3 regions of the Micromonospora musae genome follow, and region 2 is predicted to be linked to each of the others. Evidence: riboswitches for the same ligand, from Rfam matches in the RefSeq annotation. Region 2 holds a riboswitch; each other region holds the start of a gene.
The links. Region 2 has a riboswitch for S-adenosylmethionine ahead of D7147_RS07400 (ABC transporter substrate-binding protein). Riboswitches for the same ligand answer to the same signal wherever they lie in the genome.
Positions count from the first base shown of each region.

Region 1: linked by a shared signal. The riboswitch ahead of thrC (threonine synthase) and the one ahead of D7147_RS07400 (ABC transporter substrate-binding protein) in region 2 are both predicted to bind S-adenosylmethionine.
Region 3: linked by a shared signal. The riboswitch ahead of D7147_RS21180 (aminotransferase class V-fold PLP-dependent enzyme) and the one ahead of D7147_RS07400 (ABC transporter substrate-binding protein) in region 2 are both predicted to bind S-adenosylmethionine.

Region 1 covers NZ_RAZS01000007.1:237,379-240,645, forward strand. The annotation lists gene D7147_RS21090 (ABC transporter permease) at 1-844, shown strand, start outside; gene D7147_RS21095 (DUF4232 domain-containing protein) at 851-1,531, opposite strand; SAM riboswitch class I at 1,704-1,838, shown strand; gene thrC (threonine synthase) at 1,850-3,136, shown strand.
Region 2 covers NZ_RAZS01000002.1:725,320-728,586, forward strand. The annotation lists gene D7147_RS07395 (amino acid ABC transporter permease) at 1-385, opposite strand, end outside; gene D7147_RS07400 (ABC transporter substrate-binding protein) at 430-1,299, opposite strand; SAM riboswitch class IV at 1,577-1,688, opposite strand; gene D7147_RS07405 (nuclear transport factor 2 family protein) at 1,955-2,368, shown strand; gene D7147_RS07410 (amylo-alpha-1,6-glucosidase) at 2,399-3,267, opposite strand, start outside.
Region 3 covers NZ_RAZS01000007.1:258,302-261,568, reverse strand. The annotation lists gene D7147_RS21185 (PrsW family intramembrane metalloprotease) at 1-1,238, opposite strand, end outside; SAM riboswitch class IV at 1,304-1,425, shown strand; gene D7147_RS21180 (aminotransferase class V-fold PLP-dependent enzyme) at 1,471-2,736, shown strand; gene D7147_RS21175 (FUSC family protein) at 2,826-3,267, opposite strand, start outside.

The DNA of each region.
Region 1 (3,267 bases), on a different contig from region 2:
TACGGCCGCCGGCTATCGGCCGTCCGCGACGCTGCCGTTCCTGGCGGAGTTCCGGCGGCAGGCGTCCCGTCGGCGTACGCAGCTGGCGCTCGGGTTCATGGTGTTGCTGCCACTGATCATCTTGATCGCGTTCCAGTTCGACTCCGGCGACGACGACAACGGCGGCGGCGAGTTCGGCAGCCTGATCTCGTTCGCCACGTCGGGCGGGCTGAACTTCACGCTCTTCAGCATCTTCGTCTCGGCGTCGTTCCTGCTGGTCGTGGTGGTGGCGCTCTTCTTCGGCGACACGGTGGCCAGCGAGGCGAGCTGGGGCAGCCTGCGGTACCTGCTCGCCGCTCCGGTGCCCCGAGCCCGGCTGCTCACGGTGAAGCTGCTGGTCGCGGCCGCCTACTCGGGGCTGGCGCTGCTGCTGCTCGCCGGCACGGCCCTGGCCGCCGGCACCCTCCGCTACGGCTGGTCGCCGCTGCGCAGCACCGTCGCCGCGGAGCTGCCGCCGGGGGAGGGGCTGCTCCGGCTGCTGGCGGTGCTCGGCTACCTGGCGGTCGTACTGCTGGTGGTGGCGGGTCTGGCCTTCCTGCTCTCGGTGAGCACGGACGCCGCGCTCGGCGCGGTCGGCGGTGCGGTGCTGCTCTGGATCCTCTCCAGCATCCTGGACCAGATCACCGCGCTCGGCGTGCTGCGCGACTTCCTGCCGACCCACTTCAGCACCGCGTGGCTCGGGCTGCTGTCGACTCCGGTGCAGACCGACGACGTGGTACGCGGCACGATCTCCTCGATCAGCTACGCGACGCTCTTCTGGGCGCTGGCGTACTGGCGCTTCACCCGCAAGGACGTCACCTCCTAGCGGCCCTCACACCCGGGGGTCGAGGGTGGTCGCCCCCGAGGGCGCCCCGCTGGGCTGCGGCGGTGCCGGTGGCGGCGCCGGAGTGGTCGGCTCCGCCGGTTTCCAGGCGCTCACCCCGAGCCGCCCGGTGTTGCCCAGGTCGATCGGGCCGTCCAGCTCGACGGCCTGCCGGGCGCGGCCGGCGCTCGAAGCGACCTCCAGAGCTTCGCCGCTGGTGGCGACCACGGTCGAGTCGGTGACCAGGTTGCGCCAGAGCACCGCGGCGCCGGCCCGCTCGCCGGGTCGCAGGGTGAGCGGTCGGGGCGGGGCGTCGAAGCCCGAGGTGATGCCCTTCGCCCCCTCGATCACCTGGACTGGGATCGGCGTGCCGTCGGCGTCGAGCAGCCGCAGCGACGGGTAGCCGTTCAGCGCGTAGTCCGCCGTGCCGCAGTTGGTCAGCTCCAGGCCGAGCGCCCGCAGCCCCATGGCCGCGTTGGTCCCGAGGGCCCGGATCCGGACCCCCGACACCGGGCAGACGTTCGCCGGATCGTCGCTGGGTGCGGTGGGGCCTGCTCCGGGCCTCCCGCCCGGCCGGGGTCCGTCCCCGCCCGCGTCCGCGTGCTCATCGGTGCAGGCGCCGAGCAGCAGCAGGCCGGCGATCGGCAGACCGGTGAGCAGCAGCCGACCACGGCTGGGACGAGGAGTCACCGCCGCATCCTCGCACCGCCGCGGACCCGGCCGCACCCCTGGGTTCAGCGGGGCCGACGGGAGGAGACCCGGCCGGCCAGGGACCCGCTGCGGCGCAGCGCTCCGCTCACACCGTGGGAGCCCCGCTGAAATCGACCCCGCCGGGCGCTTAGACTCGGCGGCACAACTGAACACCTCATCCAGAGGGGCTTAGGGATACGGCCCGATGACGCCCCGGCAACCACCCCACGCGCTCACCGTCGAGCGCCGGCGGGGCAGGTGCCAATTCCGTCCCCGCCGCACGGTGCGATGCGGGGGAAGATGAGAGGACTTCTCGACATGACGTCGACGATCGCCCCGTCCGGCATCGACACCACCGCCAGCCCCGCCCGCGCCCTCGTCTGCCGCGCCTGTCAGGCCCGCTACCCGCTCGCCGCGCAGCACGCCTGCTACGAGTGTTTCGGCCCGCTGGAGGTCGAGTACGACGCGGCCGCGCTGGCCACCGTGACCCGGGAGCAGATCGAGGCCGGCCCCCGCAACCTCTGGCGGTACGCGGCCCTGCTCCCCGCCGGTCAGGACCCGGCGACCCGGGTCTCCCTCGATCCCGGCCTCACCCCGCTGGTCGCCGCCCCGCACCTCGCCGCGGAGCTGGGCATCACCGCCCCGCTCTGGGTCAAGGACGACAGCGCCAACCCGACCCACTCGTTCAAGGACCGGGTCGTCTCGGTGGCGCTCTCCGCCGCCCGGGCGCTCGGCTTCACCCGGTTCGCCTGCGCGTCAACGGGCAACCTCGCGAACTCGGTCGCCGCCCACGCGGCCCGGGCGGGCGCGCCGTCGGTGGTCTTCATCCCGAGCGACCTGGAGCAGGGCAAGGTCGTCACCACCGCCGTCTACGGAGGCGAGCTCGTCGCCGTCGACGGCTCGTACGACGACGTGAACCGGCTCTGCGGCGAGCTGGTGGAGACCGACGAGTTCGAGGACACGGCGTTCGTCAACGTGAACGTCCGGCCGTACTACGCCGAGGGTTCCAAGACGCTCGGCTACGAGGTGGCGGAGCAGCTCGGCTGGCGGATCCCCGCTCAGGTGGTGATCCCGATGGCCTCCGGAGAGCTGCTCACGAAGATCGACAAGGCGTTCACCGAGCTGATCGAGATCGGACTGGTCGAGGCGCCGGCCGGCGGCTGGAAGGTCTTCGGCGCGCAGTCGGCCGGCTGCAACCCGATCGCCACCGCCCTGCACGACGGCCGGGACGAGATCGTCCCGGTGAAGCCGACCGGCATCGCCAAGTCGCTGAACATCGGCGACCCGGCGGCCGGCCTCTACGCCCTGGAAGCGGTGCGGCGTACCGGCGGCTGGATGGAGTACGCCGACGACGACGAGATCCGCGCCGCGATCCGCCTGCTGGCCCGGACCACCGGCGTCTTCGCCGAGACCGCAGGCGGCGTCACCGTGGCGGTGCTGCGCAAGCTCGTCGAGTCCGGCAAGCTCGACCCGTCCGCCGAGACGGTCGTCTTCAACACCGGCGAGGGGTTGAAGACGATCGACGCGGTCGCCGGGCAGGTCGGCCCCACCCACCGCATCCGCCCCTCGCTGCGCGCCGCCCGGGACGCCGGCCTCCTCGGCTGACCCGCCCCGGTCCCTCCCCGCCTGCCGGGTTGCCGGGGTTCGCCCCGGTCGGAGGCGCGCGAAGTCGGGTGGATCATTCGTGGCTCGCCCGATCGGGGGATCCGGCCGATCCGCCGGGTAACCGGCTTTTC
Region 2 (3,267 bases):
CCTCCACCGACTGGATGCCGGAGCGGAAGATCTCTCCGATGTAGGCGGCGGCGATCAGGGAGAGCGCCAGAATGCCCAGCGGGTACGGGTTCGGGCCCCACACCTGCATACCGAGCGGCGCCAGGCCGACGCCGATCAGCAGGATGGTCGCGGCGGCCGGCAGCCCCCGGAACACGTCGGTGTAGACCCGCGCCGGCCAGCGCAGCCACCGGGTGCGGGAGATGCCGGCGATCGCCAGCAGCATGCCCAGCACCGAGCCGAGCAGAGCGGCGGAGACCGCGAGGATCAGCGTGTTGGGCAGCCCGACGGTGAGCATCTCGGGCAGAGCCTCGCGCATCGACTCCCAGTCGAAGAACGTCTCCCACAGGGTGCGCAACGGATCCATGTCTCGCCTCTCCTACCGTTCCGCTCGCTCGTCTCGTCGTACCGTCAGGACGTGGCCGACGCGGACGCGGTCGGCGCGGCCGGGACCGCCACGGTGCCGCTGCCCGGCTTGAAGTCCGCGGGGATCGGCCGGCCCGGGTAGTACTGGGCCTGCAGCCGGCTCCACGTGCCGTCGGCGATCACCTCGTCGAGGCCCTTGTCGAGCGCCTTGCGCAGGGCGTCGTTCCCCTTCGCCACCGCGTACGCTGTCGGTGCGGGGCTGAGCAGCTTCGCGGCCACGGTGATCTTCCCGCCGCTCTCCGCGGCCGAGGTCTCGCCGATCTCGGCCGGGGCGATCCAGGCGTCCGCGGTGCCGGCCTTGAGCTGGTTGATCGCGCCGTTGTAGTCCGGCACCCGCACCGGGTCGAGCCCCTTGCCGCTGGCGTAGTCGTCCTGGACGGTGCCCTGCACGACGACGACCCGCTTCCCGGTCAGCTCGTCGAAGCTCTTGATCGACGAGCCGGCGGGGACGTCGAGTCCGAAGTAGCCGAAGTCGTACCCGTTGCCGAAGTCCACAGTCTTCTTGCGGGCCTCGGTGATGGTGATCGAGGAGCTGCCCACGTCGAACTTGTGGTTGTTGACCTGGGCGAGCAGCGCGGAGAAGTCGGTGCCCACGAACTCCACCTTCAGGCCGATCTTCGCGGCGACCGCGCTGAGCAGGTCGTTGTCGAAGCCGGTGAACTTGCCGTCCTTCAGGTACACGTTCGGCGGGGCGTCGCTGAGCGTGCCGGCGCGCAGCACCCCCGGCTGGAGCAGGTCGTACGGGTTCTCCGCGCCGGCGGAGGAGTCGTCGCCGCAGGCGGTGAGGGTGGCGGCGCCGAGGATCGCGACCGCGCCGACGGCGACCAACCGGGTCAGGGAAGGAAGGAATCGCACAGGTGTCTCCGGGTGTCGGTAAGCGGCGGGGCACGGACGTGCGCCGCCGACGGTGCGCCGGACGGGCACACCGGTGGGAAGTTCGGACTGGCGGGAGAGGTCGCGGTCAGCGCCGCGCGCCGGCGGGACAGCCGGCGCTGCACACCCACATCATGTCGACGTGCCGGCGTCGGGTCAGCGCCGGCGGCCGGGGCCGCCGAACGGACGCGGGGAGACCGACCGAGATGGGGTGCGGGAACGACATTGGCTCTCCTAGGTCGTTGCTGACCTGGGAACCAGGCCACGCTTGCACCGGATCGACTCCGGTGCCCGGTCCTCACCCGGGGCACCCCACCGCGGAGGAGGGTTGCCGGCCAGCAAGCCGGGGCTTGACGCTGGCACTCATGACCTGCGCAAGAGGTTAACAGCCCGGTACGGACAGTCGTCCAGCCGTTATGACGACTCTCACGCACGCGGTGATCGCCGGGGGCTCCGTGCCCGCCTCGGGGTCGGCACGCCGATCCGGATCGATCGGAGCGGCAAGGCCCGACGGCGGCGGGAGGCGCCGGGAATGCTCGGATTCGCGGCGGTCGGCTCGATAAGGTGGCGGGGAGCCCGACGCCGCGGCGCGGTCGCGGGCCGCCGGTGGTCGGGCCCGTGGAGGGGTGGTGACGTCATGGCAGCGAACCGGGACATCGTCTCCCGGGCCTTCGCGGACTGGTCCGCCGGCTCCGCCGGCATCACCTACCTCTTCGCCCCGGAGATGCGCTGGGAGATCACCGGCAACTCGGCGGCCTCCCGCGTCTACCGGTCCGCGGAGGAGTTCGTCGAGCAGGCGTTGCGGCCCTTCGACGCCCGGTTCGGCGCCGACAGCCCGTTCCGTCCGGTGACCGTGCGGGCGATTTACGAGGACGCCGACACGGTGGTGGTGATCTGGGACGGCGCCGGTGTCACGGTAGCCGGGGACGCCTACTCCGACACGGTCGCGTGGTTCCTGACCTTCCGCGACGGCAAGGTGGTCGACGGGACCGCCTTCTTCGACAGCACCGCCTTCAACGAGCTGTGGCGGGGGGTCCAGCCGGCCGGGTGACGTACCGGGCCGACGGGAGCGGCCGCCCGGTCATTCGGCGGGGCGTACCTCGCCGTGGGAGCCCTCGGCGTGCAGGTCCCAGCGGCGGCCGAACGCCGGAACGCCGAGCAGGCGGATCGGGCCGAACGACTCCGGGAGGTGCGGCGCCAGGACCAGCCGGCCGTCGACCGCCTCCAGCCCGAGCAGCGTACGCAGGAAGAGCAGCGGGGCTCCGCTGGCCCAGGCCTGCGGGTTGCACGCCGTGGGGTAGGGGACCGGCCGCCGCCCGAACCTGCGGTCGTAGCCGGAGAACGCCTCGGGCAACCGGTGCTCGGAGTAGGCGGACGCCTCCATCATGGCCTCGACGATGCGCTGCGCCGCCTCGTGCTGGCCGTAGCGGGCGAGCCCGGCCGCGATGATCGAGTTGTCGTGCGGCCAGACGGTGCCGACGTGGTAGCCGATGGGGTTGTAGCCGCTCTCCGCGGTGGAGAGCGTGCGTACGCCCCAGCCGGAGAACATCTCGTCGGACATCAGCTGGGCGGCCACCAGCCGCGCCCGCTCCGGTGGCACGATGCCGCTCCAGAGCAGATGGCCCATGTTCGACGTCATCGAGTCGATCTGGCGGCCGTCGCCGTCCAGGCCGACCGCGTAGTAGCCGCCGCGCTCCGGCACCCAGAAGTCGCGGTCGAACCGCTCCTGCAGCGCCGCCGCCTCGGCGCGCAGCCGCTGCGCCGAGGCCGGGTCCCGGATCGGCCCGTCGGCGAGCTCCGCCATGCGGATCTTCGCGTCGTACGTGTAGCCCTGCGTCTCGCAGGTGGCGATCGGCAGTACCGGAATGGTCCCGTCGGCGAACTGCACCCCGTCGGGCGAGTCCCGCCAGCACTGGTTGCCCAGCCCCTCCCGGGACCGGGTCGCGTAGC
Region 3 (3,267 bases), on a different contig from region 2:
GGGTCCCGACCGACGAAGAACGAGCGGTACGCGGTGATCGCCTCCAGCAGCTCCCGCTCCTCCCGGGCGGTCCGCTCCTGATCCGCCGCCTTCCGGTCCAGACCGCGTAGCGAGCCGTCGCGCAGCAGGGCCAGCCGGGTGGCGGCGAACTGGTAGCCGCGCATCGCCCGCACCCCGGCGTCGCCGGCCACCCGACGGGCCCAGGCGCGGGCCGCGTGCCGACGACCGAGGCTGCTCAGCGCCGCCACCTCGGGCGGGCTCAGCCAACCCGCCCGGACGTAGTCCGGCAGCCTGCGCTCGGTGAGCCGCCCCTCCCAGGCGCGCAGCCAGACGGCCAGCCCGACCATGCCGAAGAAGATCGGCACCATCAGGCCGATGAAGCCGTACAGCATGATCAGCGGTTGGCCGGCGGCCTGGCTGAGCGTCGGCAGCAGGTTCCACGTGCCGTGCAGCATCATGGCCAGCAGCAGACCCGCGACGGGCGCCAGTACCCGGACCCGACGGTCGGCCGTCCGGGCGGCGATGCCCAGCCCGACCCCGGTCATCGAGGTGAAGAGCGGATGGGCGAACCCGAAGAGCAGGATCCGGACGATGAAGATGGCGATGACCTGCTGCGCCCCGGTCGCCGGCCCGAACCGCTCCGCGCCGCTGGCGAAGCCGTAGCCGCCCAGGTAGAGGATGTTCTCCACCATGGCGAAGCCGACCGCGGAGAGCCCGCAGTAGACCAGCCCGTCGGTGATGCCGGACCACTCCCGTCGCCGGAACACCAGCAGCAGGATCGGCCCGAGCGCCTTGGTCAGCTCCTCGACGAACGGGGCGACCAGCACACCGGTGAGGGCGGCCGGCAGGTGCGCGTCGGCGATCCGGCCGGCCGCGAAGTCGTTGACGGTCAGCGAGGCGGCCGTGGCGACGAAGGCGCCCCAGGCGAAGCAGAAGACGAGGTACTTCAGCGGCTCCGGCTCGTACCGGTCGAGCCAGAGGAAACAGCCGACCAGCACGGGCACCGGCAGGACGGCGGTCGCCGCGCCGATCAGCAGCGCCTGCACGCCGATGTTCTCGCCGATGGTGTAGACCATGAAGACCGCGCACGCCGCGATGAGCAGCACCAGCCCCGCGAGCACCAGCAGCCGCCGCCAACCCAGCCGACGCAGCGGCATCCGGGGCGCGGCACCCGGGGCGGACGGGGCGGACGGCGCGGTCGGCGACGGCGGTACGCCGCCGGGCGGGGTGTCGGCCATGCGGTCAGCCTAGCCACCACCGGCCGGGTGGTCCTGGCGCATCGGCAGCCGCTATGCTGCCCGCAGGTCACGAGCGCCAGCGTCAAGCCCCGGCTTGCTGGCCGGCAACCCTCGTCGAGTTCGCGGTGGGGTGCCCCGGGTGATGACCGGGCCCGGCCCCGATCCGCGTGCCGGGCAAGCGCGGACCCCGTCCCGACGTAGCCCCGGGGTCCCTGGCCCGGGAGGTTCCCCCGTGTCCGTCGCCCTCGTGTCCCCGAACGCCACCGTGCCCGCCGTCCCGGCCGAGGCGGAGCCGCTCGACGTGCTCGGTGTACCGGGTGAGATCAACCTCGACTACGCGGCCACCGCGCCGTGCGCGCGGGCCGCGGCCGACGCGGTGGCCGAGCTGCTTCCCTGGTACGCGAGCGTGCACCGCGGCGCCGGGGCGCTCTCCCGCCGCTGCACGCTCGCCTACGAGCGGGCCCGGCAGACGGTGGGTGACTTCTTCGGCGCCCGGGCCGACGACCACGTGATCTTCACCCGTAACACCACGGACGCGCTGAACCTGCTGGCCCGGGCATTGCCCGCCGGCACCACGGTGGTCACCTTCGCCGGCGAGCACCACGCGAACCTGCTGCCCTGGCCGCGCGGCTCGGTCCGGTTGCCGGTGCCCGCCGACTCCGGCGAGGCGGTACGCGCGCTGGACGCGGCGCTCGCCGAGCTGCGTCGGGCAGCGCAGCCGGGGCTGCCGGTGCTGGCGGCCTTCACCGGGGCGAGCAACGTGACCGGCGAACGGTGGCCGGTGGCCGAGCTGGCCCGGGTGGCCCGGCGGCACGGTGCCCGGATCGCCGTGGACGCAGCGCAGCTCGCCCCGCACGTGCCGGTGGACCTGCTGGCGCTGGACGTGGACTACCTCGCCGTCTCCGGCCACAAGCTCTACGCCCCGTTCGGGGCCGGGGCGTTGATCGGCCGGTCCGACTGGCTCGACGCGGCGCAGCCGTACCTGGCCGGCGGCGGTGCCACCGCCCGGGTCGGGGCTGGCACGCACGAGGTCACCTGGGCGGTCGGCCCGGCCCGGCACGAGGGGGGTACCCCGAACCTGCTGGGCGCGGTGGCGCTGGCCGCCGTCTGCGACGCCCTCAGCGACGCGGACCGTGCGGCGCTGCACGAGCGGGAGCAGCGGCTGCTCGCCCGCCTCCGCGAGGGCATCGCGGCCCTGCCGCACGTGGTGGAGCTGCGCACCTTCGAGCCGGACGCACCGCGGGTCGGCATCGTCTCCTTCGCGGTCGCGGGGTGGGACTCCAGCGAGGTCGCCGCCGAGCTGGCCCGCAAGCACTCCATCGGGGTGCGCGACGGGTTGTTCTGCGCCCACCCGCTCGCCCAGCGGCTGCTCACCGAGGCGGCCACCCGCTCCGGACGGCGGGACCTGCCGCCGACGGCGCTGCGGGCCAGCATCGGGCTGGGCAGCACCGAACAGCACGTCGACCGGCTGATCGCGGCCCTCGCCACGTTCGCCTGAGCCCCCGGCGGCGAGGCACCGGCCGAAGCCCCCGGAGCACGCCGCACCGGGCCGGTCGCGGCGCGCCGACGGGCGGCGCGGTGGGACGGTCAGCCGACGGGCGGCGCGGTGGGCGGTTTCGGCCGCCCACCGTCCGGTTCGGGGCTGCCGCCCCGGGGCGTGTCCAGATCGCCGAAGGAGCTCCGGATCAGCCGGTTCGCCTCCTCCTGATCGATCCCGGAGGCCACCAGCAGGTCGCTCGCCGCCGTGCGGACCTGCGCCACGACGACGCTGCCGGAGAAGCCGACCCCGTCCTCGTACGCCCGGCCGGCCTCGCTGACCGCGCGCAGCGACCGCTCCCGGGCCTGCTCCGGCTCGTCGCCCACGGCGAACTCGTGTCTGAGCAGGCGCACCGACTCGGCGAGATGGTTGATCGCGTCCGGCATCGGCTCGGGGATCGGCTCCTCGTCCTCGATCAGGGTGACCGACCGGCGGATGAGCGTGCCGCTGTTGCGCATCGCCCGGTCGATCGGGTCGGCCGCGTCCGCGTAG